DNA from 2 places in the Polaromonas sp. CG_23.6 genome. Region 2 is predicted to be linked to the other one. Evidence: riboswitches for the same ligand, from Rfam matches in the RefSeq annotation. Region 2 holds a riboswitch; the other holds the start of a gene.
What was found. Region 2 has a riboswitch for glycine ahead of gcvT (glycine cleavage system aminomethyltransferase GcvT). Riboswitches for the same ligand answer to the same signal wherever they lie in the genome.

Region 1: linked by a shared signal. The riboswitch ahead of H4V98_RS10295 (D-amino acid dehydrogenase) and the one ahead of gcvT (glycine cleavage system aminomethyltransferase GcvT) in region 2 are both predicted to bind glycine.

The regions. Positions count from the first base shown of each region.
Region 1 covers NZ_JARXUY010000001.1:2,180,356-2,195,927, forward strand. The annotation lists gene H4V98_RS10295 (D-amino acid dehydrogenase) at 26-1,282, opposite strand; glycine riboswitch at 1,447-1,547, opposite strand; gene H4V98_RS10300 ([protein-PII] uridylyltransferase) at 1,687-4,365, opposite strand; gene map (type I methionyl aminopeptidase) at 4,425-5,258, opposite strand; gene purL (phosphoribosylformylglycinamidine synthase) at 5,485-9,630, shown strand; gene H4V98_RS10315 (D-hexose-6-phosphate mutarotase) at 9,707-10,588, opposite strand; gene H4V98_RS10320 (heparan-alpha-glucosaminide N-acetyltransferase) at 10,893-11,636, shown strand; gene H4V98_RS10325 (catalase) at 11,862-14,312, shown strand; gene H4V98_RS10330 (peptidylprolyl isomerase) at 14,376-15,158, opposite strand; gene H4V98_RS10335 (BolA family protein) at 15,267-15,566, opposite strand; gene H4V98_RS10340 (septation protein A) at 15,563-15,572, opposite strand, start outside.
Region 2 covers NZ_JARXUY010000001.1:2,881,183-2,896,754, forward strand. The annotation lists gene H4V98_RS13610 (NAD(P)-dependent oxidoreductase) at 1-58, shown strand, start outside; gene H4V98_RS13615 (serine acetyltransferase) at 46-621, shown strand; gene H4V98_RS13620 (WecB/TagA/CpsF family glycosyltransferase) at 723-1,493, opposite strand; gene epsG (chain length determinant protein tyrosine kinase EpsG) at 1,517-2,425, opposite strand; gene epsF (chain length determinant protein EpsF) at 2,422-3,819, opposite strand; gene epsE (polysaccharide export protein EpsE) at 3,826-4,677, opposite strand; gene H4V98_RS13640 (glycosyltransferase) at 4,936-5,748, opposite strand; gene epsL (XrtB/PEP-CTERM-associated polysaccharide biosynthesis outer membrane protein EpsL) at 5,936-7,126, opposite strand; gene H4V98_RS13650 (undecaprenyl-phosphate glucose phosphotransferase) at 7,263-8,687, opposite strand; gene epsA (XrtB/PEP-CTERM-associated transcriptional regulator EpsA) at 8,680-9,468, opposite strand; gene H4V98_RS13660 (TRAP transporter substrate-binding protein) at 9,847-10,818, shown strand; gene H4V98_RS13665 (TRAP transporter small permease) at 10,910-11,404, shown strand; gene H4V98_RS13670 (TRAP transporter large permease) at 11,401-12,678, shown strand; glycine riboswitch at 12,743-12,846, shown strand; glycine riboswitch at 12,870-12,971, shown strand; gene gcvT (glycine cleavage system aminomethyltransferase GcvT) at 13,019-14,173, shown strand; gene gcvH (glycine cleavage system protein GcvH) at 14,230-14,598, shown strand; gene gcvP (aminomethyl-transferring glycine dehydrogenase) at 14,631-15,572, shown strand, end outside.

The DNA of each region.
Region 1 (15,572 bases), 700 kb from region 2:
CAGCTGGCGCATGGGCCTTGAGTTTTCAGGCCGCGACAGGGTTGCCTTGCAGCAAGCTCGTTGGTTTGAAGGCTTCGCTCACCACATCACCCACCATCTCGGCGGTGATGGCTGACAGCGTCCAGCCGAGGTGACCGTGTCCGGTATTGTAAAAAACGCAGGGCGAGCGCCCACGGCCAACGCGTGGCAGCATGTTGGGCATCATGGGCCGCAAACCCGCCCAAGGTATGACGCTCTGGGTGTTGATGCCGGGAAAGCAGCGCTGCACCCAGTCCACCAGGGGCTTGATGCGGTCGGCACGAATGTCACGGTTGTATCCGTTGAACTCGGCTGTGCCGGCCACCCGGAAACGGTCAAGGCCCAGGCGGCTGGTGACCAGCTTGGTTTCATCGTCCAGCAAACTGACCACGGGGGCTGCCGCCTGACTTTGCGCGTCTTGCAGGTTGACGGTGATGGAATAGCCCTTGACCGGGTAGATGTTCACGCGGTCGCCCAGCGAGGCAGCCAGCGCGCGGCTGGCGGTGCCGGCACAGACCACCACGCCGTCAAAGACCGCGCGGGTTTCCTGGGCGCCATGACCCACCGTCACGCAGGCCTGGGTTGCGTCTGCCGTCACGCTTTTTACGTCTTGGTCATAGAGGCATGTCACACCCAGTCGTACGGCGGCTTCGGCCAGGCCCTTGGTGAAGCGGTGGATATCGCCGGTCGAGTCGCTTTCGGTGAAATAGCCGCCGTAATACTTGCCGGCCAGCGTCGGCTCGAGGACGCGCATCTCTTCAGGGGTGACGGCGCGGCGTGGCAGACCGCCTTCGGCCAGCAACTTGGAAACCTTGCCTGCGTGGTCAAAGCTGGCCTTGTCGCGGTAAATGTGAAGAATGCCTTCTTTTTTCAGGTCAAAGTCTATGCCCTCCTGTTCGGCCCAGCCCAGCAGATGCTTGCGCGCCGCGATGGCCAGGCGCGTGGTTTCTATGGTGTTGCTTCGATAGTTGGGAATGTTTGCAATGAACTCGGCAAACCACGATATTTTGTGCCAGCTGGGTTTGGGACTGACCAGCAGCGGGGCATCGCTCTTGAGCATCCACTTCAGGCCCTTGAGCAGCGTTGACCAGTGGTTCCACACCTCTGCGTTGGACGCGGAAAGCTGGCCGCCATTGGCAAACGAGGTTTCCATGGCGGCATAACGGTGCTTTTCGAACAAAGTGACAGAAAAGCCGCGCTTGGCCAGTGCGTAGGCTGTGGTCACGCCGGTGATGCCACCACCAATGACTGCGATTTTTTTCATGAAAGTCTCCAGCAACGTCAAGGGGTTGAGCCCGCGCGCAAATGTGCTGCGGACACCCCCTCTGTTCTGGACCTGAGAGATTCACCGGCCTTCGCTTGTGGCAGGGCTGGTTTGCTCCTTCGGTGCACCGCATGACGTAGCCTGCGGCAACTCTTCAGAGATCAATAGTGATGCCGGTCCTTTGGCCTGAGAGTTTCCGGGGTGGTTGCTCCTTCGGCGCCGGGTACTGCGTTAGCCGTACCACAGACTCTTCCGGCATCAAGCAGGCTAAGCGCCGATTGATGCATGCCGTTCTCAATGAGAGCGGCAATGATGGTAATTTATCAGCTATCCGGCTAGATCAACAAACTTTTTCAGATTTTGCGGCATCTTTGTCAAGATACGACAAAGATGCGTGCTGAATCTTATTCGCTCAAGGCCTTGAGCAACTCGGTTTCAATCGCAATCTGCGCTTTGTTGTGCTGCAGTTCAGGTCCGTCGATCAAAAAAGTGTCTTCGACCCGTTCGCCCAGCGTTGTCACCTTGGCCAGCTTGACGTTGATGTGGTGATTGGCCAGCACGCGTGCAATCAGGTAAAGCAAGCCGACCCGGTCGCTGGCCGACACGCTGAGTAACCACCGCTGGGCTTTTTCATCCGGCCGCAAATCGACGCGTGGGGTCACCGGAAAGCTTTTGACGCGGCGCGACACCCGGCCTTTGCTGGGTGGCGGCAGCGGGCCTTTTTCTTCCAGAATGCGGCCCAGGTTCACCTCCACCATGGTGGCCAGTTCGCGGTAGTGCTCTTCCAGCAGCTCGCTGGTGACCTGGAATGTGTCCAGGGCAAAGCCGTTGTTGGTGGTGTGCACCTTGGCGTCCAGGATGCTGAAGTCGGATTTGTCAAAGAAGCCGCAGATGCGCACGAACAGGTCTGGCGCATCGGGCGTGTAGACCAGCACCTGCATGCCTTCGCCGGTTGCCGACTGGCGCACGCGCACTGTCACCACGGCCTTGCCGATGTGGCGCGACAGGTGCCGGGCATGCCAGGCAATGTCGGCGGCTTCGTGGCGCATGAAATAGCTCACGTCCAGCGTGTCCCAGAGCGCCTTGTAGGCCTGGAAGGGCTCGGCGTGCAGTGCCAAAAGCGTCAGTGCGCCGCGCTTGCGGGCCTCGATCTCGGCGGCGGCATCGGGCGCGCGTCCGCCCAGCACGCGCAGTGTGTAGCGATACAGGTCTTCCAGCAGCTTGCCCTTCCAGGCATTCCATACTTTCGGACTGGTACCGCGAATATCGGCCACCGTGAGCAGGTAGAGGGCGGTCAGGTAGCGTTCGTTTCCGACCCGCTTGGCAAATGTGGCGATGACCTCCGGGTTGCTCAGGTCCTCCTTCTGGGCCGTGCGGCTCATGCTCAGGTGTTCGCCCACCAGGAACTCGATCAGCCGGGTGTCCTCGGCGGCAATGCCGTGCTGACGGCAGAAAGTGCGCACATCCTTGCGGCCCAGCTCGGAGTGGTCGCCGCCGCGCCCCTTGGCAATGTCGTGGAACAGCGCGGCGATGTACAGAATCCACGGCTTGTCCCAGCCTGCGGCCAGTTGCGAGCACATCGGGTATTCATGCGAATGCTCGGCCATGAAAAAACGCCGCATGTTGCGCAGCACCATCAGGATGTGCTGGTCGACGGTGTAGACGTGGAACAGGTCGTGCTGCATCTGCCCGACGATGCCCCGAAACACCCACAGATAACGGCCCAGCACCGAGGTCTGGTTCATCAGCCGCATGGCGTGGGTGATGCCTTGGCCCTGCTGCAGGATGCGCAGGAAAGTCGCCCGGTTCACCGGGTCGGTGCGAAATTTCGCATTCATCATGCCGCGGGCGTTGTAGAGCGCGCGCAAGGTGCGTGCCGACAAGCCCCGGATGCCGACATGGGTTTCGAACAGCAGGAAGGTTTCCAGGATGGCGTGAGGCTCCCGCAGGTAAAGGTCGTCACTGGCCACTTCGAGCATGCCGGCCTTGTCCAGAAAGCGCGCATTGAGCGGGCGCAGCGGATAGTTGCAGGGGCTGAGATGCTCCTCGATATTGAGCAGCAATATCTGGTTCAGCTGGGTGACCGCCTTGGCCGTCCAGTAATAGCGGCGCATCAGCGCTTCGCTGGGGCGCGCCGGCGGGCGTCTGGCCGCCCGTCCGCCCCGGGGTGACACGGCCCTGTCCAGCGGCAGGGCCACCTGAGCCGCATCCAGTGCAGGCAGGCGTTCGCTTCGGTTGCCAGGCTGTGTGTGATAGCCGAAAGATTCGGCCACTGTTGTCTGCAGGTCAAACACCAGGCGGTCTTCGCGCCGACGGGCAATGATGTGCAGACGCGCCCGTATCAGGCTCAGCAAGGCCTCGTTGGCCTTGATCTGCCGGACTTCAAAGCTTGAGATCAGCCCGTTTCTGGCCAGCTCGTCCCAGGATTTCCCCAGGCCTGCAGCGCGGGCCACCCACAGCACCACCTGCAGGTCGCGCAGCCCGCCGGGCGATTCCTTGCAATTGGGCTCCAGCGCGTAGGGTGTGTTGTCAAACTTGTTGTGGCGCTGGCGCATTTCCAGCGTCTTGGCGATAAAAAACGCCTTGGGGTCAAGAATTGCGTCAAGCTGCGCCTGCAGGCGCTGGTAGCAATCGGCCCCGCCAGTCACCAGACGCATTTCAAGCAGCGAGGTCTGCACGGTGACGTCCTTGGCCGCTTCCTCGACGCAGTGGGCCGCCGTGCGAACACTGGAGCCAATCTGCAGCCCGCAGTCCCAGCAGCTGCTGATAAAGTCTTCGACCTTCGCCTTGAGCGCCGGGTTATTTTCAACATCGATCGCGTCGTCGGGCAGCAGCAGAAGTACATCGACATCGGAATGCGGAAACAATTCGCCCCGGCCAAAACCGCCGACCGCGATCAGGCAGGCATCCCGCGGAAATTCGGCTTGTTGCCACAGGCGCCGCAGGGTGGTGTCGGTCAGCTGGCTCAGCTTTTGCAGCAGTCCATGGATGCCCCGGGTCGAGGCACCGCTGCCCGCCAGCGCGGCCAGAACAACCGCCTTGCCAACACTGTATTGTTCACGAAAGGGAGCCAGTTCAGTCATGATGGCGGGGCCTGACCTTGAAAGAATCGAAGAAGGCAGTCCCGTCAGGGAGGCCGGGATCAGGCGGCGGTTGTTTCGCGCGACAGCTGCGGCACGAAATCCGGAATTGGCGGGCTGCCGGCCGACAGCGTCAGCACTTCGTAACCGGTCTCGGTGACCAGCACCATGTGTTCCCATTGCGCCGACAGCGAATGGTCGCGCGTCACGATGCTCCAGCCGTCTTTTTCCGGACCATCCTTGATGTCGCGCTTGCCGATGTTGATCATCGGCTCGATGGTGAACACCATGCCGGGCTTGAGTTCGTCAAGCGTGCCCGGGCGGCCGTAATGCAGCACCTGCGGGTCTTCATGGAACTTGGTGCCGATGCCGTGGCCGCAGAACTCGCGCACGACCGAGTAACCCTGCTTTTCGGCAAACGTCTGGATGGCGTGGCCGATGTCGCCCAAGTGGGCGCCGGGACGCACGCACATGATGCCCTTCCACATGGCGTCGTAGGTGACCTGGCACAGGCGCTTGGCGGCAATCGAGCATTCGCCGATCAGGAACATGCGGCTGCTGTCGCCGTGCCAGCCGTCCTTGATGCCAGTGACGTCCACATTGACGATGTCGCCCTTTTTCAGCGGCTTGTCGTTCGGAACGCCATGGCACACCTGATGATTGATCGAGGTGCACAGCGACTTGGGGTAGGGCGGATAGCTGGGCGGGCCATAGCCGAGCGTGGCCGGGACAGTTCCTTGCACGTCGACCATGTAGTCGTGCGCCAGCTGGTTGATTTCGTTGGTCGTCACACCGGGCTTGATGAAAGGGGTCAGATAGTCCAGCAACTCGCCGGCCAGTCTGCCCGCCACGCGCACGCCTTCGATACCGGCTGCATCTTTGTAAGTAATACTCATGGAGGAATTATCCCACTGGCGTCTGTTGCGTGCTTTTCAACGGGCAGCAAGGCTTTTGACGGTGCATCAAAGCGCGGCCGGTGCGCTGATAAAATTGCCGTTTGACGCGAACTGCGCAGATTCTGGCCTTTTGCCGGGAAGTTATTTCCAGCAAAAGGCTTCATATTCGACAAAAACAGCTTGCTGGCTGCCCTCCACCACTTTTATCCAAAAGGCCACCCGTACCGTGACCCTGCACCTGACGACTTTTGAGGGCGACGCCCACGGCATCAGCGCCCTGAGCGATTTTCGCGTCCAGCAACTTCTGCCCCGGCTGCAAGCCATCCACGACAAGATCGTCGGCATCAGCGCCCGGTTTGTGCATCTGGTCGCCACCGAAGCGACTCCTTCGCCGGACCTGAAAAACCGGCTGGCGGCCTTGCTCAGCTACGGCGAACCGTGCGCACAGCCCGCCGCAAATGCCGCCGACAACGTGTTGTTCATCGTGTCTCCGCGCTTCGGCACGGTGTCGCCGTGGGCGTCGAAAGCCACTGACATCGCGCACAACTGCGGCTTGGACGTGCGGCGTATCGAGCGCATCACCGAATACCGGCTGAGCCTGAAATCCGGCTTTTTCAGCAAATCGGCACTGACGGAATCCCAGCACGATCAGGTCGCCGCGTTGCTTCACGACCGCATGACGGAAAGCGTGGTTGCCGACCGTGCCCACGCAGAAGCGGGCTTGTTCACCGAGCTGCAGGGTGCGCCGTTGCAGACCATTGACGTACTGCAGGGCGGAAAAGCCGCGCTGCAGCAGGCCAACAGCGAGTTCGGCCTGGCACTGGCTGAAGACGAGATTGGCTATTTGGTCCAGGCCTTTACCCAGTTGCAGCGCAACCCGACCGATGTCGAGCTGATGATGTTTGCGCAGGCCAACAGCGAGCATTGCCGGCACAAGATTTTCAACGCCGATTTCACGATTGATGGTGCGCTCCAGGACAAAAGCCTGTTCGGCATGATCCGCAACACCGAGAAGCTCAACCCGCAGCACACGGTGGTGGCCTATTCAGACAACGCTTCGGTCATGGAAGGTGCGAAAATCCAGCGATTTTATGCAAAATCGGCCTCTGGCGCAGGTGTGACGGGCGCAAGCAGCTATCAAAGTTATAGCGTCATGGACGATGTGCTGACGCATGTGCTGATGAAGGTGGAAACCCATAACCATCCAACGGCGATTTCCCCGTTTCCCGGCGCATCGACCGGCGCAGGCGGTGAAATCCGCGACGAAGGCGCGACCGGGCGCGGCTCCAAACCGAAAGCCGGTTTGACAGGCTTCACGGTTTCAAAACTGTTTGACGGCGATTACGGCAAGCCCGGCCACATCGCCAGCCCGCTGCAAATCATGACGGAAGGCCCGCTGGGCGGCGCGGCGTTCAACAACGAGTTTGGCCGGCCCAACCTGAATGGCTACTTCCGCGAGTACGAGCAGACCGTCGGCGGCCAGCGCTGGGGTTACCACAAGCCGATCATGATTGCCGGCGGCGTCGGCACGATTGATGCCGAGCTGACGCACAAGATTTTGTTTCCGGCCGGCACGCTCCTGATTCAGCTGGGCGGCCCCGGCATGCGCATCGGCATGGGCGGAAGCGCCGCCAGTTCGATGGCGTCGGGCGCCAACGCGGCACAGCTCGACTTTGATTCGGTGCAGCGCGGCAACCCGGAAATCGAGCGCCGCGCGCAGGAAGTCATCAACCAGTGCGCCCAGCTGGGCCTTAGCAATCCGATCCTGGCGATTCACGATGTCGGCGCGGGCGGCTTGTCCAACGCCTTTCCCGAACTGGTGAACGACGCCGGGCGCGGGGCGCGCTTTGACCTGCGCGCCGTCAAGCTCGAAGAAAGCGGCTTGTCGCCCAAGGAAATCTGGAGCAACGAGAGCCAGGAACGCTATGTGATGGCGATTGCACCCGAGTCGCTGGCGCAATTCGAGGCGTTTTGCGAGCGCGAACGCTGCCCGTTTGCGGTGATTGGCGTGGCGACGGAAGTAAGGGAGTTGATCGTCACAGACGAAGTAAGTACTGGCCTTCCAAATCAGCCGGGGTCGCAGAACCGGCTTAGCCGGACTGCAGGCGCAGCGACCCCCTCGGGGGGCAGCGAACCACACGCAGTGGGGAGCGTGGGGATTCCAGTTCATATGCCCATGAATGTCTTGCTGGGAAAACCCCCCAAGATGCACCGCGACGTAACTACCGTGGCGCGCAAGATCAAGCCGATTGACCTGACCGGCGTTGACCTGCAAAAAAGCTGCATTGACGTGCTGATCCACCCCACCGTGGCGTCCAAGCGTTTCTTGATCACCATTGGCGACCGCACCGTGGGCGGCATGACACACCGCGACCAGATGGTCGGCCCGTGGCAGGTGCCGGTGGCCGATTGCGCGGTGACGCTGGCCGATTACCAGGGCTTTGGCGGCGAGGCCATGAGCATGGGCGAGCGCACGCCGCTGGCCGCCATGGGCTCGGGTGGGGCCGCCGCGTCCGGCCGCATGGCCGTGGCCGAAGCCATCACGAACCTGCTGGCTGCGCCGATCGAGCTGGCGCGCGTCAAGCTGTCGGCCAACTGGATGGCTGCCTGCGGCGAGCCGGGCCAGGACGCTGCGCTGTACGAGACCGTCAAGGCCGTTGGCATGGAACTGTGCCCGGCGCTGGGCGTGTCGATTCCGGTCGGCAAGGATTCGCTGTCGATGCGCACCGTCTGGAAAGACGAGGGCGATGGCGCGGCGAAAAAGGTCATCTCGCCGGTGTCGCTGATCGTCAGCGCCTTTGCCACGCTGGCCGATGTGCGCGGCACGCTCACGCCTGAGCTGAACACGGTGGAAGCCGACACGACCTTGATCCTGATCGACCTGGGCAAGGGCCAGCGCCGCATGGGTGGCTCCATCCTGGCGCAAACGCTCAATATTGAAGACGGCGAAGTCCCCGACCTGGACGACCCGCAAGACCTGGTGAATCTGGTCAATGCCATCAATGAACTGCGCGCGCAGCGCCAGATCCTGGCTTACCACGACCGCAGTGACGGCGGCCTGTTCGCCGCCGCCTGCGAAATGGCCTTTGCCGGCCATGTCGGCGTGTCGCTGAACATTGACATGCTGCTGGTCGAGGGCGACGGCATCAGCGACAGCCGCATGGAAATGGGCGACAGCAAGAACTGGGCGTCGCAGGTCAGCGGTCGCCGTGACGAGCTGACGCTCAAGGCGCTGTTCAACGAAGAACTGGGTGTGGTGATTCAGGTGGCAACGTCCGTGCGCAATGACGTGATGCAGACACTGCGCACGCACGGACTGTCCAAATTCAGCCATTTCGTCGGCAAGACCCGGCCGGCGCATGCATCCCTTGACGTCGGCAAGGGTGAAGTGCATGTCTGGCGCGACACCAAGGCAGTGTTCAAGGCCAAGCTTCAGGACCTGCACCAGGTCTGGGACGCCGTGAGCTGGAAGATTTGCCAGCAGCGTGACAACCCGGCCGGCGCGGACAGGGAACATGCGGCAGCCGGTGATCTGGCGGACCCGGGCTTGCATGTTTTCCTGCCGCCCGCCATGCGCGACGGCATTCATGCCCCGGCGCTGATGCTGTCGCGCCCGAAAGTGGCGGTCTTGCGCGAACAAGGCGTTAACTCGCATGTGGAAATGGCTTATGCCTTCACGCAAGCCGGTTTTGATGCCATCGACGTGCACATGACCGACCTGCAGACCGGCCGCGCCCGGTTGGCCAATTTTTCCGGCGTCGTCGCATGCGGGGGTTTTAGCTACGGCGACACGCTGGGCGCAGGCATCGGCTGGGCGCGTTCTATCACCTTCAATCCGCTGCTGGCCGAGCAGTTCAGCAGTTTCTTTGGCCGCAACGACACTTTTGGCCTGGGTGTGTGCAACGGCTGCCAGATGTTTGCCGAACTGGCCGACATCATTCCCGGCGCCGAGGCCTGGCCGCGCTTCACCACCAACCGCAGCGAGCGTTTCGAGGCGCGGCTGTCGATGGTCGAGGTGCTGGAATCGCCCAGCCTGTTCTTCGCCGGCATGGCGGGCATGCGTCTGCCGATTGCCGTGGCGCACGGCGAAGGCTACGCCAACTTTGCGCACCGGGGCGACGCCGGCAAGGCGATCGCGGCCATGCGCTTCACGGACAACCATGGCCAGCCAACCGAAGCCTATCCGGCCAATCCGAACGGCAGCACCGGCGGCTTGACGGCCGTCACCACATCAGACGGCCGCTTCACCGCGATGATGCCGCACCCCGAGCGGGTGTTTCGCAATGTGCAGATGAGCTGGACCAATCTGGACAAGAGCGCCGCCAGCCCCTGGATGCAGCTGTGGCACAACGCCCGCCAGTGGGTCGGTTGATCAGGCGGCTTTGACAATTATACAAGCTGCTATCGAATATATAGCAGCTTGTATTCGCCAGTCATGCGCAAAAGGCTTATTCGATGCTCAAGGTTTGTCCCAGCCAGTGCTCGGCGCCCGGTGCCAGGGCAATGACATCGGGTCCGGCATTGGCGGCCTCGATGCAGAAATAATCCTGCCAGCCATCGTCGGGCACGTCGGTCATCTGGCGCGCGCCTTCGCTGCCGGGGTTCCACACCACCACCGACCGGCTGCCATGCGTTTGCATGAGGATGCGGCGTTGCCAGCCCGCGTCGGTCAGTGTGCAGCGGCCGGTGTAGGCGCTGACGGTGTCCGGCGCTGCATGGTAAATGCGGTCGCAAGCCTGATCAAGGGCAAACGGCGCTTGCTGGACAGCGGCTTCCATGCCGCGCAGTTTGTCCCGGTAGGGCAGGCCGTCCAGGCCTTCGATGCCGATCTTCGCCGCACTGCTGACAGCAAAGTAACTGTGCAGCGCTTGCGTCAGTCGAAACGTCCGCGTGCCGAAGTTGCGGGTGTGCAGCGACTGGCTCAGCGTTTGGCCGAGCGTGATCTGCAGGCTGACCTGCAGGTGGGGCGCCAGGTCGGCAAGGCGGGCATCGGCACAAGGTTGCAGGCTCAAACTGACTCCATCGTCGCCGCTGGCATGCACTTCGCTGACTTGCCATGCAACCCGTCGCGCGGGCCCATGCTGCAACGCGTCTTCTGGCATGCCTTGCTTGGCAAACCACGGCCAGCACACCGGCACGCCGCCACGAATTGCTGCAGGCTCGGGCGGCGAGTCCGGGGACAACCAGAAAATCTCGCGTTGACCGGTGGGTACCCACGACAGCAGGTGCGCGCCGTGGAGCGCAATGATGGCGGTGCCGTGGCGTGTGGCCAGTTGCAAGGCCTCATGGCCTGCATGCTGGCAGGGGGTGATTTCAGGCGGCAGGTGCATGCCACGAATTATGGCTGTACCTGCTGTTTTTAATGTCGATCCTAATGGCCTGATGGCCAGAACACACAACCCTGGCGACGATGAATGCCCTGGCTTTGCGCCTGGCGTCCATGTCGCTGACCAAAAAGAAGTTTGCGGGGGGAGACGCTGTTACCGCGTTCTGCCCACCCTGGCCGTGTCGACCACGCCGAAATGACAAACCAATGCGAACAATGTTGCTGAATTTGGCTTCTGCAGGCGGTGAGATAGCTATGCGGCCGACCAGGCGAGTCACAAAGAAATACCTGTGCGTACACTCGGAGACATGCTTTTTCGCCGATTCGACTATCTCGACGCCCTGCGCGGCCTGGCCATCCTCTGGATGACGGCCTATCACTTGTGTTTTGACCTGAACCATTTTGGTTATCTGCAAGAGAATTTTTACTCGAATCCATTCTGGACATGGCAACGCACAGCGATCGTGACGCTGTTTCTGTTCACGGCTGGCTTGGGTCAGTCGGTGGCTTTTGATCAGCACCAGACGTGGGCGCGCTTTTGGCTGCGATGGTTTCAGGTGGCCGGTGCTGCTCTGCTGGTCAGCGCTGGCTCCTACGCCATGTATCCAGAAAGCTTTATTTATTTTGGCGTGTTGCATGGCATGGCTGTCATGCTGGTGCTCGTGCGGCTGACGGCAGGCTGGGGTCGGTGGTTGTGGCTGCTGGGCAGTGCGGCCATCGCCCTGAAGTTCATGGCCAGTGGCGCACATGCCCTGTGGCCCGCTCTTGATTTCCTGAATGACAAAACGCTGAACTGGTTGGGGTTGATCAGCCGCAAGCCTGTCACCGAAGACTATGTTCCCCTGGTTCCCTGGCTTGGCGTGGTGTGGCTGGGCATGGCGGCGGGGAACTGGATGCTGCGCGCGCGGCCACAGTGGCTGGTTGCGCATTCCACCCCAGCCCCTCGTGCCATTAGCGCGTTGGCCACACTAGGGCGGTGGAGCCTGAGCTACTACCTGCTTCACCAGCCCGTGTTGATGGGTCTGCTGACAGTTTTGAGTTTTTTGAAGTAACTTTGGCCTCACTGCATTTATTGAAGGCGTCCCGGACTGAATCGCGCCCCGTCCTGGTTTGTCAGCTTTCGCAGGAGATCAGCCAGAAAGTTGCTTGCAGGTTACATGGCCATTTTCACGGTTCATAAAATGCTTGCTTGGGCAAACGGCCACGTCCTACAAAAGGGTTTGAATCGCTTGGGTATTGTTTTTGTTGGCAATCTCGCCGGCTCACCCCCAATATTCATGCCTAAAACCAGCCCACCGGCCGATGGCCGAAAAAATACCGGAAAAAATTCTTCTGCCAGTGACACTTCCGCCAAGGCCTCTGCCCGTAATACCGACAGTGGCCCTGCCAAGCTAAACCCTGACTCAGGTGGTGACACGCAGGTTGAAAAAATGGTTCAGACCGAAACTTTGGTCGCTGCCATGCCTTTCAATTCGAGAAAATCCGCTGAACACGGATTTGCCAATGCCATCGCGCCACAGCAGGGCGCCACCGTAAAGCCCGAGTCCAGGTTGCCTACAGGCAGCACGTTGTCTGAGCACAACAGCAGTGACAAGACCGGAAGCGTCGTGCCCGAAGGCGTGAATGCTGCCATTGAGCCGCTGGACCGGGTTCGCGTGGATGCGTCGGGACAGATGCTGACCACCAACATGGGCACGCGTATTTCGGATAACCAGAATTCGCTGAAACTCGGCCTGCGTGGCCCGGTATTGCTCGAAGATTTCATCTTTCGCGAGAAGATGACGCATTTCGACCACGAACGCATTCCAGAACGCATCGTGCATGCGCGCGGTTCCGGCGCCCATGGCTATTTCGAATGCTACGAACCGCTGACGCAATACACCAAGGCCGCGCCTTTCAAGGAAGCCGGCAAGGTCACACCGGTGTTCGTGCGCTTTTCTACCGTCGCTGGCGAGCGCGGCTCCAAGGACACGGCCCGCGATGTGCGCGGGTTTGCCGTCAAGTTATACACAGACGAGGGCAACTGGGACATTGTGGGTAACAACATGCCGGTGTTCTTCATTCAGGATGCGATCAAGTTCCCCGATCTGGTACATGCCGTGAAGCCCGAGCCGCACAACCAGATCCCGCAGGCTGCCAGCGCCCACGACACCTTCTGGGATTTCGTGTCGCTGATGCCTGAATCGACGCACATGCTGATGTGGCAGATGTCGGATCGCGCCATTCCGCGCAGCTTTGCCACGATGCAGGGTTTCGGCGTTCATACCTTTCGTTTTGTCAACGACGCTGGCGAAGCGGTCTATGTCAAATTTCATTGGAATCCAAAGGCTGGCACGCATTCGCTGGTGTGGGACGAGGCCGTCAAGATTTCGGGCGCCGATCCTGACTTCCATCGCCGCGACCTGTGGGAGCGTATCGAGTCGGGTGCCTATCCGGAATGGGAACTGGCAGTGCAAATTTTCACGGAAGAACAAGCCGAGCAATTCAGCTTCGACATCCTTGATGCCACAAAGATTGTTCCGGAAGAACTGGTCCCGCTCAAGACAGTCGGGCGCATGGTGTTGAACCGCAACCCGGACAATTTCTTTGCCGAAACGGAACAAGTGGCTTTCGGAACGCAAAATATTATTCCAGGCATTGATTTCACGAACGATCCGCTTTTGACAGGACGCCACCATTCGTATGTGGACACCCAGTTGTCGCGTCTGGGCGGTCCGAACTTTCACGAAATCCCGATCAACGCCCCGATCGCTCCGATTTACAACAACCAGCGCGATGGCATTCATCGGCAGGCAATTCCTCGCGGACGGGTTTCTTATGAACCCAACTCGCTGGCAGGCGGCTGTCCGTTTCAGGCGGGTGCGGCCCAGGGCTTTGTGACCATGGCAAGACGGGCCGAGTCTCTGCAGCCTGAAGGCATGGTGCGCGGCAAGCCTGAGAAATTTGCTGACCACTACACCCAGGCCACGCTGTTCTATGAAAGCCAGACCTTGTCTGAAAAGGCGCACATTGCTGCTGCTTTTCGCTTCGAGTTGAGCAAGGTCACGGTGCCGGCGATTCGTCAGCGCACTGTGTCGATGCTGCGCAATGCGTCGGAAGAGCTGGCAGAAAAAGTGGCGGCGGGCTTGGGCATGGAACACATGCCGGACGCCATGCCGCTGGCTTTGGCGCAGCCTGCAGCACCCGAGGTAACCGTTTCACCGATGTTGTCGCTCATGGCGCGACCGGGTGATGGCAGCATCAGGGGGAGGAAGATTGCCTTGCTGATCGCGCGGGGTGTGGTGGCAAAGTCCATGGCGCAGGTGCAGTCTGCGTTACTGGCCGAAGGCGCTGTGGCGCGCTTGGTGGCGCCCCATATCGGTTCTGTGGCGGCGGTGGACGGTGAGGTTTTGCAGGCGGATGCTTCGCTTGAAAATGAACCCGGTTTCCTGTTCGATGCGCTGGTTCTTCCTGATGGCCAAGCGGGTGTGGATGCACTGGCGATGGACGGTCACACGATGGAGTTCATCAAGGACCAGTACCGGCATGGCAAGACGATTCTGGTACTGGGCGCTTCAGCGGCGCTGATGGAAAAAGCCGGTATTCCAAGTGCCTTGCCCGATGGAAAACCCGATACCGGCATCATCGCCGGGCCACCGGAAAGCACTGCCAATGCGATAGAGAAGTTCCTCAAGGGCGTTGCGCAACACCGCCATCCGCAGCGAGAAACCGATCCTCCGAGCGTGTAGTGGCGCGACTGACATAAAAAAACGCGGCCTTGGCCGCGTTTTTTTATGATTCAAGCACTCTGCTTATTCGATCTTGGCTTTCTTGCGCAAATCTTCCTGGAAGGCTGCGAGCTTTTGCTGCTGCATCTGCTGGGCAATTTGCGGCTTGACTTCTTCAAACGCAGGCAGTTGCGCCGAGCGGATGTCGTCCACCCGGATGATGTGATAGCCGAATTGCGACTTGACCGGCTTATCGGTCGTCTGGCCTTTGCTCAACTTGAGCAGCGCTTCGGTGAATTCAGGCACGTAGCTGGACGGATTGGCCCAGTCCAGATCGCCGCCCTTGGCGCCGGAGCCTGGGTCTTTCGATTGCTTTTTGGCGATGTCCTCGAACTTGCCGCCTTTTTTCAGGCTCGCAATGATGGCATTCGCTTCAGACTCCTTTTCGACCAGGATGTGGCGTGCCTTGTATTCCTTGCCGCCGTTGGCCGCCGCAAATTTGTCGTATTCGGCCTTCAGGTCGGCATCGGTGACCGGATTGGTCTTTTGGTAATTGGCGAACAGTTCGCGGATCATCAGGGTCTGGCGGGCCAGTTCCATTTGCGCCTTGAAGTCGTCGCTGGCAGCAATTCCCTGCTTTTCGGCTTCCTGCATGAACACTTCACGGGCAATGACTTCTTCGCGCAATTGCCCTTCCATTTCCGGCGTGACCGGGCGACCGGCCTTGGCAACTTGCTGGGCCAGTGCGTCCAGCCGGGTTTTGGGAACAGCCTTGCCATTGACGATGGCAAGGTTTTGGGCCATGGCGCCAGCGCTCAGCGCCAGCAGGCTCGCCATGGCCGTGGCCAATAAAATTTGTTTCTTCATGATCAAGGGGAAATCTTTAGAAAGGATGGTTGAGGAGAAGGATGGTTCCAGCCGGCAGGCCGGTACTGTTGCAAAAGATCCTGGCGGGTCGGTTTGAACCGAAGACCCTCAAGCGTCTTTAACGATTTCAATGGCCAGCGCATGCAGGCCCTGGTCGATGAAATTTTGCATTGCATCATACACAAGCCTGTGGCAGGCCACCCGGCTCTTGCCGGCAAATGCGGGGCTGGCAATGCGAACCCGAAAATGCGAACCGAATCCCTGGGCATTGGCACCCGAATGGCCGGCATGGGCAGCGCTTTCGTCCAGAACTTCCAGCTGGGTCGGTGCAAGGCGCAAGCGGAGTTGCTGCTCGATTTCCTTGACGCGCACGGGCAGGGCGGTGTTTTCACTGGGAGCGTTGCTCATGGTGTG
Region 2 (15,572 bases):
GGCAAGCAATTCAGTTTTCAGCATGAATTTGAAAGACAGGGCTATATGCATGCATTGAAAGCAGACATATTTCGACTATGCGGTCGTTTTAGCTGGATACTAATTGCCAAAACTGTAGTATCCAATAAAGCATTTTTTTTAATTTCAACAATACGTTTTTGTCAGTCAGCACAACGTCAGTCGTATATTTTGCGAAAGACATTATTATTTCCTGCAAGGCTTCTGCACTTATTAGCAGGACATATTATGGGGGCAGAAATTCCATGGAAAACCTCCATAAATCCGGGGTTAACTTTGACACATGGCAGAGGTATTGTCGTGAATGTCAATTCGTCAATAGGAAGTAATGTAACCCTATTCCAGGGTGTCACACTAGGGCAACGTGACTCGATTGCAAAAGATGGAACTAGAAAAACAAGCTATCCAGTTATTGAAAATAATGTTTGGATTGGGCCTTATGCAATTATTGCGGGTGTAAAGATTGGAGAAGGAAGTCGTATTGCAGGAGGTGCATACGTTTTAGAAGATGTGCCGCCACACTGTATAGTAATAGGCAATCCTGGAAAAATTGTTAAAACTAATTGTATAGCTGACGTTATAAACCCATGGATAATTTATTAGTCTTGAAAATCTGTATAAATTGGGTTCAGTAAATTTTTAATTTACTTGTAAATCATATTTTACAAAAAAAATATATAACTATAAATTTTCATAATCAACTATTATAAATAGTTACGATCTAAATTACGTTTTGATATGGATAAAACTAAAACTCGAAAAAGAAAAATAATATTACCAATGACGTAACGCCTAAAAAGTCTTCTTGGTTCCATTTGCAAACGATATAGCCATTCAATCCCATTCTCACGCATCCACAAGGGAGCTCGCGATGTTTTGCCACCCCAAAAATCAATGATCGCGCCTCCGCAAATTATCAGGCAAGGATGTGTAATTTTTGATCGCAGGTAGATAGCAACTTCTTCCTGCCGTGGCATCCCCATACCCAAGATAATCAATGCTGGACGGAATTTGTATGATAACGACATATAGTCATCATTATCCAGAAATCCATTGGCGTAAAAAAAATCACTTTTTGGAGCAAGATCTCCTTTAACAAACTTAACACCTTCTTCTAAATAGGGTGTTTGAGTACCAAATAAAGCAATTGGGCGACCATTGAACACTTTAACTAGGACTGGAATCAGGTCTGTTCCGTTCAGATTAAAGCCTGGTAAAATATTAAGCTGATTTAAAAGTATTACAATACCAGAGCCATCTCGAAGGATGGTATCGGAAGTGTAAATTGATTCAAAAAAAGATTCTGATTCAGCAATAAGATTCATTGCATGAGCATTTACAAACGAAAGAACCTCAGGTTCTTCCGGATTGCATAATTTTTGTAATAATTCTTGCTTGCTATCCTGAGTATGAATTATATTGGTCTTATCAATTAACTTACGCCAACGAATTTTCCAATTTACACTACTCTTCATTATTAAACCTGAATATACTATTCTTAAGAATCATTAAGCACTGAACCAACCAATGTCACGCCAAATTCACGCAAACTGTTTGTAAATTTTCCAAGCTGAACCATTGAACTTTTATCTTGACGTGCAATAACAAGAGCAGCACCTGTACGAACCGCTACTGTATGAGCGTCAGCACATACATCAGCTGGTGGCGTATCAATAATGATCACGTCAAAGTTTTCTCCCAATGAAAGTAATAACTTAGAAAAACTCTGACGTCCAAGTAATTCTTGCGGATTAGGCGGATTAGCGCCCGAAGCAAGAACTGACAAGTTCTGCAATACCTCGATACTTACAATAGCATCTAATCCAGCGCGCCCAACAAGGATATCGGAAAGCCCAGCCCGTTTTCCCAGATTAAAAAGATTGTGTTGACGAGGTGATCGCATATCAGCATCGATCAGTAATGTTCTCTCTCCAAGCTGTGAGAAAACGATCGCCAAATTAGCAGCAATATAACTACGACCATCGCCGGTACCGGCACTAACAACAGCAAGACATCTCTGATCAAAGCTTTTGTTGAACCAGCGCAGCATAAGCTGACTTCTAAGCATGCGAAGCTCTTCAACAGGCAAACTATCAGGCTGGTACGCCGCTATAAGTTCATGACTCAAGCTACTCCCTGTGGGAATGTACGAATAATTGAACTGAACTGACAAAGCAAAACGTACATCGTCTTCAGTCAATAATCCGAGCGCTCTTCCCGCCTCACCGAACCTAACTCCGTTTTGCCTTTGGTAAGTCAATATTTTTTCAGCATTTGTTATTGAAAGCCTACCTGAGTCAATTAATATTGAACCAATAGGTCTGGCTTGGCCTGTTTCTACAAGTAAATTATTGCTAGCTTCAGGTAAAGGAACAGACCTCACTATTTGTGAATTTTGTAAACTCATGCTGGACTTCCATTTGACAACGCAAGCCGACCTGAACTACCGTTCAATCGACTTTTTGAACCGGTGGAAGAAATTTTTGCAAGAACTGGAAGGTCAAGCATTTGCATAAGATCCTCACTTGACCGGATACGGCGATTCATAAGTTCAAAAAGTAATGCAAATCCAACACCAAGCAGAGTTCCAACAAATGCGGCTATAAGCAAATTCAACGATAGTTTTGGACCAGATGGCTCAATAGGAACTAAAGCAGTATTCAATCGAACTGTGTTTGTTTGATTGGTCAAACTTTGCAAACGAGTCTGTGATGCACTTTGACTGACTGTTTCATAAGCACGCTGTGCAGCCTCTACGTCACGTCGGTAAACATTAAGTTCGTCACGCTGTTTGTTCAATCCGAGTACCTTGGTCTTTTGTGTATTAACGGCTGACTGCAGTTCGCGTTCACGGTCTTTGCCTACACGGTAAGCTGTTTCTATGGAAGCAGAAATTCGACTAGATTCTGTAGAAAGTCGGTTTCTAAGAGATGCAAGTTCAGCTTCAGCACGCTGGCGTAAGGGATGATTTACGCCTAAATTTACATTATTTTCATTTACTTTTGCTTCAAGTCGAGCAATATCAGACTTAAGTCCATTTATCAATGAACTCTGCATGACTTCTGCAACTGTGTCTCCACGAGCATTTCGCTTGCTCTGGCTATCGGTGGTTTCACCTTGTACGGCTGTAAGTTGTGTCGAAATTTGCGATAGCTTGGCGGTTTCATAGTCCACTCTTTCATCTGATGAAACTATTCCCGCTTTTTGTTGATAATCAGATAATCGTGACTGTGCATCTTCAAGTTTCGCACGTGAAACTTTTGTCTGCTCGTCAAACCAAGTTGCATACAAACGAGCAGGCTCTGTTTTTAATGATAAATTTATATCCATATAGGCTTGTGCAAAAGCGTTTGCCAATTTAGCAACATTTTCTGGATTACGGCCTTTGTATGTAATATTGATAACATTACTTTCTCTGGCCGGTTGAACCAGAAGGCCACTTTGAATATCCTTAGCTATCCATGAATCAAGTGAGCCTCTACCTTCTGTAGCTTTCAACCATGCAGCTTTTGTTTCAGCGTCTTCATTTAGCTTCAGCATCTTTACCACTAGTTGAGCAACCATATCGCCACTGATAATATCAACCTGAGTTGCCATGTAATTAGGGGAAGTGACGCCTGACATTCCTGCGCCAGAAACTGGATCTGGAGTTCTTGCATCAACCAATAATGAAGTCTGGGCAGCGTATTTATTAGGAATTAACAAACTAACTGCCAATGCTAAAGCCAATGCCAAGACCAGTATTGAAAGAACAACACTGTATCGCGCCCGAAGTATCCGAAAAAATTGGTATAGATTCATAGCAACTTAAAACAGGCTTTCACGCACGTAAATAACATCTTCTGCTTGAATTGCATCAGTTAAATTTGGCGTAGTTTCAACAACATTGCCATTCAGATCTCGTCTATGCAATCGCAAGCGGTTTTGGCTACCACGCACTGTGGGTCCACCGCCCGAAGCCAGCGCTTGCATCATCGTCATGCCACGCTCAATACGATATGGACCAGGACGTTGTGCTTCACCATAGATATAAAAAACCGGTGCTTTATTAACATATAGGGTATCACCACCAGACAAGACAACATCATTGTCTGACTTGTCGTTCAAAAACAATGCCGGTATATCAATAACTTTACGAAAAGGCTTGTTGTTGCGCTGACCTGTAATAATTAACACGTCATCGCCTAGAACAGTTATACCCCCCGCCGCTGCAAGCATATCGCTTACCCGGGTATTGAGTGTTTCCAAAGGAAATCGACCAGGTTTACTTACTTGACCTAAAACGGCTACCTGACTACCTCGAATCTGGCGAAGTACTATGTTTACCTGAGGAACTTTAACAAAACCGCCAGTTCGCAAGGCATCAGCAATTTTTTTCTCTGCTTCGGATATGGTTAACCCGCCAAGTTGAAGGGTACCAACCAAAGGATAACTAATGACGCCAGTTTCGGAAACGCGCGCATCCACTGACAAATCAGGACTTTGATAAACCTGAACGCCGATCGAATCGCCCGCTCCAAGTTTGTAATCTTGCTGCGTTTGGGGGTCTCCGCTTCCCGCGGATCCTCCAGAAACAGAAGGCTGGCTAGACTGTGAAAATGCAGTCAGGGCAAATAGTAAGAAAAAAACCGAAGCAAGAGAGCGAATGAAGATATTCATCGTTGCGCCTTTGGATGAACCATAAAAGTAAGGTTACATCTTAAAACGACACATAAAAAATCTGCAATAGCCCTTTCTTCCTAATGCTTTAGCTATTTAGATGCGAAAAAGAAATTTTTTAGTACTACTTATAAAAAATTTGATCTTAATAATATATTAAATAGTAGTTTATTTAACGCTACTATTAAAAGCCAAATATTTGCATTATTAAACCCGGGATTTATACCAATTAAACTAAATACTACATTAGTATAAAAATTACTTTGAATTTTTAAATGTAGTTAATCTTTTAAAATTTTCAAGATAAATCAAAAAATATTTTCGTTCCAATTGATAAGGTTTTTTGCTTTTATAAATTTTGACTAAATGTTTGAGGTTTGCCCATTTCATCCAAGGTTTTTGAGCTCCAACAAAATGAATAACATTAATATCTTTCAAGCCAGCTTTAAAATTATCTGAAGTACGATAACCATGCTGGCCAATATATACATCAAGGTCTGTAAAAAAAATATTGTACCCCTCGTCAAGATGAAGGTCTTTACGATCAGGCCAATCAGCGTAATAAGCATTTATCACGTCTTGGTCGCCTATTTTATTACCACCCAACGCTTGAACTTCTATTACAGCACGACTGGATAAATTGCCAATTTTTTGTGCAAGATTTTCTTCAGGCTCTATAACCATCAATCCCGAATTTAGCCGCGTCCAATCGGGGTGTTCTAACTGACCTGCTGCAACAGCAGAAAGATGGGGTTTTTCAAATAACACATCTATGTTTTTGAGAACAATCATGTCGCTGTCAAGATAAACAAGTTTTGAAAATTTTGTCAGTCCAAAAAGATGAATCTTGTCAAATGTATTTCCCCAGTGACCCGATTCTTCCTTGAAAGTTGCAGGAATTTCAATAGGCATGGGAAGTCTCAAAACATCCATTCCCCTGCCCTCCAACTTGTCAATAATATCTTGAGAAATATTCCATGAAACAGCAACCCAAAATGGATAGTGACTTTGGGTTTTCCTCAAAGAATCATGTAAAACGATCACACCTGGTAAATAACTTGGTGTACTCAATAGAGTTATATAGGCTTTCATCATCGATATGGTGCACGCTAATTAAAAAAATTAACGTTATAAAATGCAACAGCAAGCAACACAAGAAAGTTGAAATTCCCATAAAATTTATTCTTGCCTAATAAGATCAGGCAAGAATTATCAAAATTTTATTATGGGAGAATGTATATTCGTATCACAATACAATTTAAAAACTGGCGAGAACACTAAAGTTTATACCGTGGCTTTTATAATCAGCACCAGATTCGTTAGATTTTCGTCGATCAGAAAATACTGATGTTGTCAACTTTAAAGAACGAATTACATTCCATTCAAAGCCCAAGACACTCAGATTAGTCGTATCGCGTCGATCAGTTGATACAAATCCAGTTAACGGACCTCTATAATTTCTGACACCATGGTCATAGCGAAACTTAAGAGAAGTTTTTTCTGTAGGCTTCCAGGTTGGTGCTATAAAAAATCGATTGCCCTGATAATAACTTATGTTATTTGTTTGATAATCACCCAAGTCTCTTGCAATTCCGCCATTAATACTGGTTTTTCCAGTTGGCTTCCAAGTGGCCTCAAGTTGTCCGATAAATCCAGAAAAGTCTCTTACTTCAAGCCCTTCATGTTTTCGATCAAAATATGATAGACGTGATTGAATCGTAGTTTTTCCAGTGATAGGCCATAGGAGCTTGAATTCATGCTCGCGATCTTTGAAATCACTTGCAAACACAGAAGAAAGAATCCGATTTGGGTATTCACCGCTTCCTTGCTTGAGCCGGTATGCCAATGAGCTATCCGATGCAAAAACATATCGTGCGCCAGCTTCGACTCCTCGTATTTTTGAATCACCTTCAAATGTGAGAGGCTGACTGTTTGAACTGCTTCTCTCGAATACACCCCCGACAATGCGCCATGGACCATCTACAGCATATTCAGCGTCCAATAAAGTCAATCTATCCGTGCGTCGGTTAAGTTGATCTTGATTTTGATTCTGATTTAGGAAATTCGCTGTGTTATCAGTATATTCCTGACGATCTGTTGTGAAATTTCCGTAGAACGATGGCGTAAGACTCCAGCGCCATGCTGCCGCGTAGTTAACAGCGGTGAAGTCAAGTGTCGAAAAATTTTTATATGTATACCGATTCGCATTAACATCCAACTCGAAACGCTGCAGTCCGTAACTCTTGTCAATCTTCGCACCTAAGGTGGTAACACCAAAGTGGTCTGAACGAGGACCTGACACTGCATCCGACAACCGGAATATATTGCTGTCATATTGCCACGTTTGACCCACTCTGAACTGAAGCGTATCAAGTTCATCTGCATGCACGTTTAAAGAAATCACCCCAGCCAAGGCCAAATTCATCACTAGCAATTTACGAAGCAACATTGTGGAAATCCTTTTTCAAAAATTAAGCAACTTCAAAAAGCCAAATGCGATCTAAATATTACATTATTGTAATATTTTCAATTATATAATATATTTTAGCTGTTTTGCAATAGTTCTTTTGCCCCATTGATAAATTTTAATACGCTGCGCTATCTTTAAATACCAAACGAACAGTCTTCACTACAATGAACAGGTCAAGCAGCAAGGACCAATTTCTTAAATAATCGAGATCGTAATCGATCCGTGCCTGCATTTTATCCAATGTATCGGTTTCTCCACGGTAACCATTTACCTGAGCCCAACCAGTGATTCCTGGCTTGACTTTATGCCGCACCATATATCCCTTTATCAAAGTTCTGTACATTTCGTTATGTGCTACTGCGTGTGGTCGCGGACCCACAATACTCATTCGACCTTGCAACACGTTAAAAAATTGAGGCAGTTCGTCCAACGACGTTTTTCTAAGAAGCGCCCCGAATTTAGTAATCCTTTGATCATTTTTTTTCGCTTGTTGAATGATTCCACCATCCTCAACCACCGCCATCGACCGAAATTTGTAAACCAGTATCTGTTCGCCATCAAGCCCATAGCGACGCTGCTTGAATATAGCGGGTCCTGACGATCCCATTTTGACCATGATGGCAATAAAAACCATGATGGGCGAAACAAGGAGAAGAATTATCAGAGAAAGCAAAATGTCGCTTGTACGTTTCAATATCCCATTAAAACCTCTAAAGGGTGTGTCACACACTGAAATCACATTCACACCACAGACAGATCCGCTTCTTCCTTGAATCAAGTCAGTTATAAACATGTCTGGTACAAAGTAGATAGACGCAGTGGTGTCCTTGAGATCGTCAAGGATTTGCAGAACACGGGGACGGGCAATCATTGGCAAGGATAGATATATGTTTTGAATTCTGTGCTTCTTTACATAACCGGCAAGATCATCTATCTTTCCCAAAAGCTTGTATTTGTCCTGTTGGTGACGTCGCACTTCGCTGCGATCATCGAAAAATCCCCGCAGCTCCATTCCTGAATACGCTGCATCCCCAATGTTTTCAGCCAGCGATACACCTTGGTTATTCATGCCCACAATAACGACCCGTTGTGCAGGTCCTTGCATTTTCAATAATTTTGTGCTTGCTGCTCCCAAGGTCAGGTTTCCAACAATCTGGGCGATTGGAACAATCCACAACCAATTAATTATTAAAAATGTCGGGAATCTATAGATATAATCGGTTGCAAATCCGACGAGAATCAAGATTCCGGCTATCCATAACCAGTTAAGTAGTATATTAAAAATTAAACGCTCTACAGAAAGCCGTAACCGTGCAGCGCCTGGGAATGTCAGAGAAAAAACAACTACTGAAAGAATTAGATACGGCGGATTGATTGCACCTTCGAAATTAAATGCCAAAATCCAGAGTGATGAAATTAAAATAATTGGATCAAGAATACTTTCGACTATTCTAAAAAAATAGCTTCGCCCCAGACTTGATCGTGAATCCAGATTGTTTTTCCATACAGCTGCCGACTTTTCCCTGGTAATTTCAACCATTGAATGTCACCCCGTTTATTTTTGAAACAGCTTGCGCACGGTTAAATACATTCAATTTCTGGAAAATTCTTTGCATATGATTTTTTACAGTAAATCCACTAATATTCAATATAGTACCTATTTCGGAATTTGTTTTTCCCATGGCAACCCAATCCATGATCTGGATTTCGCGATCACTCAAACCAAAGACTTCGTCTTGTCCCGCACGTAGTGATTTCGAAAACGGTTTTTGCTGTTGTGGAAGTTGAGAGATCTGACGCAATGCGCTGTCAATTACGGGCATCAGCACCTTCATGGCGGTGCTGGTTGGCTCTGGTGAAATTTTCTGGCTGCTTAAAAGTACATATAGGCACTCACACTGCCCACGCTCATCGCGCATACCGTGAATCATTCCTGATCGCATGCTGCGTAACGCACTGCTGAAAGATCCAGGCAAACTGGCATTACCCAACAGATATTCGAAATTGCGAAAGTCAAGTGAGCTTGGTTGGCGGCCTCCAAAAACCCAACTTTCGTGAAATTTTCCCATTAGGAAAGGAAGGCCATCCGTACCCACGGCGTAAGACCGCACACCTGGCAACTTGGACACAATGTCGTGTCGGATGGACCCTTCCTGAAAGTTTCCCCATCCTGCCAGCAGGATTTCGTGCGGCATGCACTGTTGCACATCGCCCTGCAACCAATGAAGCAAGTCGATATGACGCCGGATAGCAGTTGCACTTTCAATCAGCCTGAGATAGTGGCTGGAATTACCAGACACGGGCACCGTATGACTTTGCATTTTTTTATTCTCCCTGAATACGTTTTGTCGTTTGCGCTACCGATTGCATCGATGGAATGCGAAGCCTAAAGCTACTTTATATCAAGCGTTCACGCAGGATATACAACAATTTACAAGTCATCAAGCATGCTGTGAAAAATTCAGGAAGCTTCTCCGTCATTGTCCGCGTTGCTTGTCATCCAAAATCTGCAGATGGATCCAAGCAACCCGTAAAAACATCCCTATTCAGAGCATGAACGACCTGCCAAGCCCTGAAATTATCTGATTTTTAAGCGAAAACCCGCGCACGTTCGACCGCTGTCAGCAGCAATAATCAAAATGTTTACGGCGCTTTGCCCTAATCCATAATTTTTATCGCAATTACTTTCCGGAGACAGCATGAAGCTTTCGAAACTTCTCATTTGCCTGAGCCTGGGCCTGGGATTCATGGCTTCGGCCACTGCACAGACCACCATGCGGATCAGCATCTCAACAGCTCAGAACTCACACCAAGGTGTGGCGATAGACACTTTTGCCAAGGAGGTTGAAAAGCGCACGGCAGGAAGATATAAGGTTCAGACCTTCTACAACGGTGCTTTGGGCGGCGAGCGGGAGTCGATTGAAGCGGTACAGCTGGGGACGCAGGCATTGGCATTCTCGTCGTCGGGCCCCATTCCCAACTTTGTTCCTGAAACCAAAATCCTGGATGTACCGTTTCTCTTCCGGGACAAGGCCCATGCACGTGCCGTGCTCGACGGACCAATTGGCCAGGACTTGCTGACCAAATTCGATGCCAAAGGCTTCAAGGCACTCGCCTGGGCCGAAAACGGCTTTCGCCACATGACCAACAGCAAGCGCGACGTCAAGACACCTGAAGATCTCAAAGGTTTGAAAATGCGCACCATGGAAAACCCGGTGCATATTGCTGCCTACAAGGGCTTTGGCATCATTCCCACACCTATGGCCTTTCCCGAAGTGTTCACTGCACTTCAGCAGGGCACCGTAGATGGACAGGAAAATCCTCTGTCGGTCATCATTTCAGCCAAGTTTGATCAGGTGCAAAAGCACTTGACCTTGACGGGCCACGTTTATTCGCCTTGCATCTTCGTGATGAACAAGGCGCAGTTCGACGAACTCAGCGCAGCCGACAAGCAAGCCTTTCTTGATGCCGCCAAAGAAGGAACCAAGGCCAATCGCGCCCGGGTGGACGAAGACGATGCCAAGGGCGTAGCCGACCTGCGCGCCAAGGGAGTGACCGTGATTGACACGATTGACAAGGCCAAGTTCGTGGCCGCACTGGCACCGGTGAACGCCGAGTTCGAAAAGCAATTCGGCAAGGTTGCGCTCGACAAAATTCGAAACTACAAATAAGCCAATATCTTTTTTGCTACGTTTTCGGTAGCTTGATATGCCCGTAGCTATTGCGCTAACGGGCGTTTTCTTTAAATATCGGTGTCATTTCATGAAACACGCCTTTTTAACCGTCGAACGCTGGACGACCGGATTTTCCATGCTGGTGGCATGCCTGATGCTGGTCATTGCCTCGTCGCTGGGAATGTTCCAGATCGTGACCCGTTTTGTATTGGAGCAACCCGCAGAATGGAGCGAAATCCTGATCAGGCTGAGTCTGATCTGGATGGTTTTCATGGGTATCCCGGCGGCTTTTCGCCAAGGGGCGATGGTCAGTGTCGATGTGCTTTATCGCTGGAGCCCACCCCGGATCAAGCGTGTGCTCGACTGGGCGGTCTGCCTTGCGGCGCTGGCCCTGATCGGTGTCATCATCTGGTGGGGCTGGGACTATTCGCTGCGCGGTCGCGTTCAGTCGATGGCCGGGCTTGAATCCATTTCAATGTTCTGGGGATATGTGGCCATGCCGGTTGGCGGGCTCTTTTGCGTGATGGGAATCATTGGCAACCTGATCGATCCACAACGCCAAGAACTGGAAACAGCCCAATGACCGCCGTCATGCTGACGACCATGGTGCTGTGCTTTGCATTGACCATTTCCGTTGCCGTTTCCATCGGACTTGCGTCGGTTCTGGGCATTCAGGCGACCAATGCCAACATGCTGATTTCGGTCAAGGAAATGTTTTCTGCAATCAACAAATTTCCGTTGGCTGCCATTCCCTTCTTCATCCTGGCAGGCAATCTGATGGAAACCGGCGGCATTTCGCGCCGGCTGGTGGAGTTTGCAAAAAGCATCGTGGGCGGCGTACAGGGCGGCCTGCCGATGACCTGCGTGCTCACCTGCATGATTTTTGCAGCGGTTTCAGGCTCGTCGGTGGCAACCACCTTTGCCGTTGGCGCCATTTTGATTCCGGCACTGGTGAAGCATGGCTATCCGACAACCTATGCCGCAGCCCTGCAGGCGACCAGTGCCGAGTTGGGTGTCATCATTCCACCGTCGATTCCGCTGATCCTGTATGGCGTGAGCGCCGAGGTCTCGATTGGCGAACTTTTCGTCGCTGGCATAGGGCCGGGCATCTTCATCAGCTTGTCGCTGATGATTTTTGTCTACGTGTATTGCCGCTTCAAAGGCTGGGGCAAGAACGACGGCGACGGGCGACTCGGTTTTTTCAAGGCAAGCTGGCAGGCTGGCTGGGCGTTGCTGATGCCGGTCATCATCCTGGGCGGTATTTACGGTGGCATTTTCACGCCAACCGAAGCAGCAGCCGTCGCGGTGTTTTATGCACTGGTGGTGGGCGTGGTGATTTACCGGGAAATCAGCCTGGCCAGTTTGATCGTGGTGCTGCGCAAGTCGGTGTTGTCCAGCGCCGTGATCATGTTCATCATTGCCAACGCCGGGCTGTTTGCCTTTCTGATCACACGTGCTGGTGTGCCTGACGCGATTGGCCACTGGCTCGAGGCTGTGCTGCAGTCACCCGCGCTGTTTCTGCTCGGGGTGAATGTTGCGCTGTTTTTCATTGGCATGTTCATTGAAACCAGCGCCGCAATCATTGTGCTGGCGCCGATTTTGGCACCTGTGGCCATGCACTTCGGCATCGACCCGGTGCATTTCGGCATGGTCATGGTGGTCAATCTGGCGCTGGGCATGATCACCCCGCCCTTTGGCGTGAACCTGTTTGCCGCCTGCACGGTGGCAAAGGTCTCCCTGGACCGCATCATCCGTCACCTGATTCCTTTCGTGCTGGTGATTCTGGCGTGCCTGCTGGTGATCACCTACGTGCCGCAGTTGTCGCTGGGTTTGCGTGACCTGTTGTACGCGAAATAGAAGCCTGGGAAAGCCCCGAAAAGCCTGAAGGAGCGCGCAAGAGAGCGGCTTTGCTCGGCTACACTTGGCAGCGTCAGGAGAGAGTTTTCCCAGAGAAAACCGCCGAAGGCGCATGCGCCACCCCCAATGGTGGACTGAACGCTCAGGCAAAAGGACTGGCAACCGCCCCTAGGCGCATCAACTGCCAAGGGGCGTTCCCAACTGGAGAGAGACCGCTTTGAAGGCGGTCCACCGAAGGAGCAACCCTGCATCGCCAGGCGAATCTCTCAGGTAAAGTGGACAGAAGGGGCAGCCCGTGGCGTTTGGCCACGGAATCATGTTTGCCCCTTTGGAGAACGCCATGTCCCACGACCCGTCTGCCGCCCCTGCCCCTTTGCTCAGCACACCGCTGCATGACCTGCATAGGGAACTTGGCGCCCGCATGGTGCCGTTTGCCGGTTATTCCATGCCGGTGCAATACCCGGCCGGCCTGATGGCCGAACACCTGCAAACCCGCAGCAGCGCCGGTCTGTTTGACGTGTCGCACATGGGGCAGTTGCGGCTCGTTGGCCCGGATGCCGCCGCCGCACTGGAAAGCCTGATGCCGGTCGATGTGATCGACCTGCCTGCGGGCAAACAGCGCTACGGCCTGCTGCTCAATGAAGAAGGCGGCATCATCGACGACCTGATGTTCTTCAACCGCGACTACGCGAATGGCGGCGATATCTTCGTCATCGTCAATGGCGCGTGCAAGACCGGCGACATCGCCCATATCCAGGAAAAAATTGGCAGCCGCTGCGAAGTCATCCCCATGCCCGAGATGGCCTTGCTGGCGTTGCAAGGCCCGCTGGCCGTGAACGCTCTGCAACGCCTGTCGCCGGGCGTTGAAAAGCTGGTGTTCATGACCGGCGGTGAGTTCACCGTGGCGGGCTGCGACTGCTTCATCACCCGCAGCGGCTACACCGGGGAAGACGGTTTCGAGATTTCAGTGCCCGCCGCGCAGGCCGACACCCTGGCTCGAACCCTGCTGGCCCAGCCAGAAGTCAAGCCTGTTGGCCTGGGCGCGCGCAATTCACTTCGTTTAGAGGCCGGCCTGTGCCTGTATGGCAGCGACATCGACACCACGACCACGCCGGTCGAAGCCAGCCTGAACTGGGCGATTCAAAAAGTTCGCCGTACCGGCGGCGCTCGTGCCGGAGGCTTTCCGGGCGCAGACAAAATCCTGGCGCAGCTGGCCGAACCGGCCAGTTTGAGCCGTAAACGAGTTGCCTTGATGGCCAGTACGCGCGTTCCGGTCCGCGAACCCGCCATGCTGGAAAACATGGACGGCCAGGCAATCGGCCAAGTCACCAGCGGCCTGCTCAGCCCCACGCTGAACCAGCCGATTGCGCTGGCCTATGTGCATCCTGACTATGCGGTGGTTGGCACCGAGTTGTTTGCCATGGTGCGCGGCAAACCCGTGCCCATGCACGTGTCGACCACGCCCTTTGTTCCCACACGCTACCACCGTGGCTGATTCATCTATCTCTTTCGTTCACTTCCCTTTTTCATACAAACTCCCGGAGAAACCGCATGACCGTCAAGTACACCGAAGACCACGAATGGCTCAAGATTGAAGACGACATGGCCACTGTCGGCATCACCGTGCATGCGCAAGACGCACTAGGCGATGTGGTGTTTGTCGAGCTGCCGGAAGTCGGCACGACATTTGCCCAAAAAGACACCGCTGGCGTGGTCGAGTCAGTCAAGGCGGCAGCGGATGTCTACATGCCGGTCAGCGGCGAAGTCGTTGAAGTGAACGAAGCACTGCGTGATGACCCGTCACTGGCCAATTCCGACCCGCTGGGCGCCGGCTGGTTCTTCAAGGTCAAGCTCTCCGACCCGTCGCAGCTCGACGCGCTGATGGATGAAACCAGCTACACCGCCTTTTCTGCCGCCTGAATTTTTCATCAAGACTGATACGGAATCCTGACATGCTGATGCCATCCGCCACGCCGCTGGGCGCGCTTGAAAACCCTGCCGAATTCATTGCCCGGCACATCGGCATTGATGAAACGGATGAAGTCCACATGCTCGGCGTTGTCGGCTCTGATTCGCTCCGGGCGCTGATTGACGGCATCGTGCCGCGCTCGATTGCCCGAAGCAGCGCCATGGCGATTCCGCCGCCGGTGTCTGAAGCGGCCGCGCTCAAGCAGCTCAAGGCCATGGCCGCCAAGAACAAGGTATTCAAGAGCTTCATCGGCCAGGGTTATTACGGCACCTACACGCCGGGCGTGATCCTGCGTAACGTGCTGGAAAACCCCGCCTGGTACACCGCCTACACGCCCTACCAGGCCGAGATTTCGCAGGGCCGCATGGAAGCGCTGATCAACTTCCAGACCATGGTCTGCGACCTGACCGGCATGCCGATGGCCAATGCGTCGATGCTCGACGAAGCCACTGCCGCCGCCGAAGCCATGACGCTGGCCAAGCGCAGCGTGAAGAGCAAAAGCAATGTGTTCATCGTGGCTGGCGACTGCCATCCGCAAACCATCGAAGTGATCCAGACACGCGCCCGACCGCTGGGCATCGAGGTCAAGGTCAGCACCCTTTCACGCACTGTGCCGCAGTTGATGGCAGAGGGCAATTACTTCGGCGTACTGGCCCAGTACCCGGCCACCAGCGGCGCCATTCATGACCTTCGGCCGCTGGCGGGACAAGCGCATGCCGATGGCGCAGCCTTGTGCGTCGCAGCCGATTTGCTGGCGCTGACGCTGCTCACACCACCGGGCGAATGGGATGCAGACATCGTGCTGGGCAGCACCCAGCGCTTTGGCATGCCAATGGGCAACGGTGGCCCGCATGCTGCTTATCTGGCGTGTCGGGATGAATTCAAACGCTCGTTGCCGGGCCGCCTGGTCGGTGTCAGCATCGAT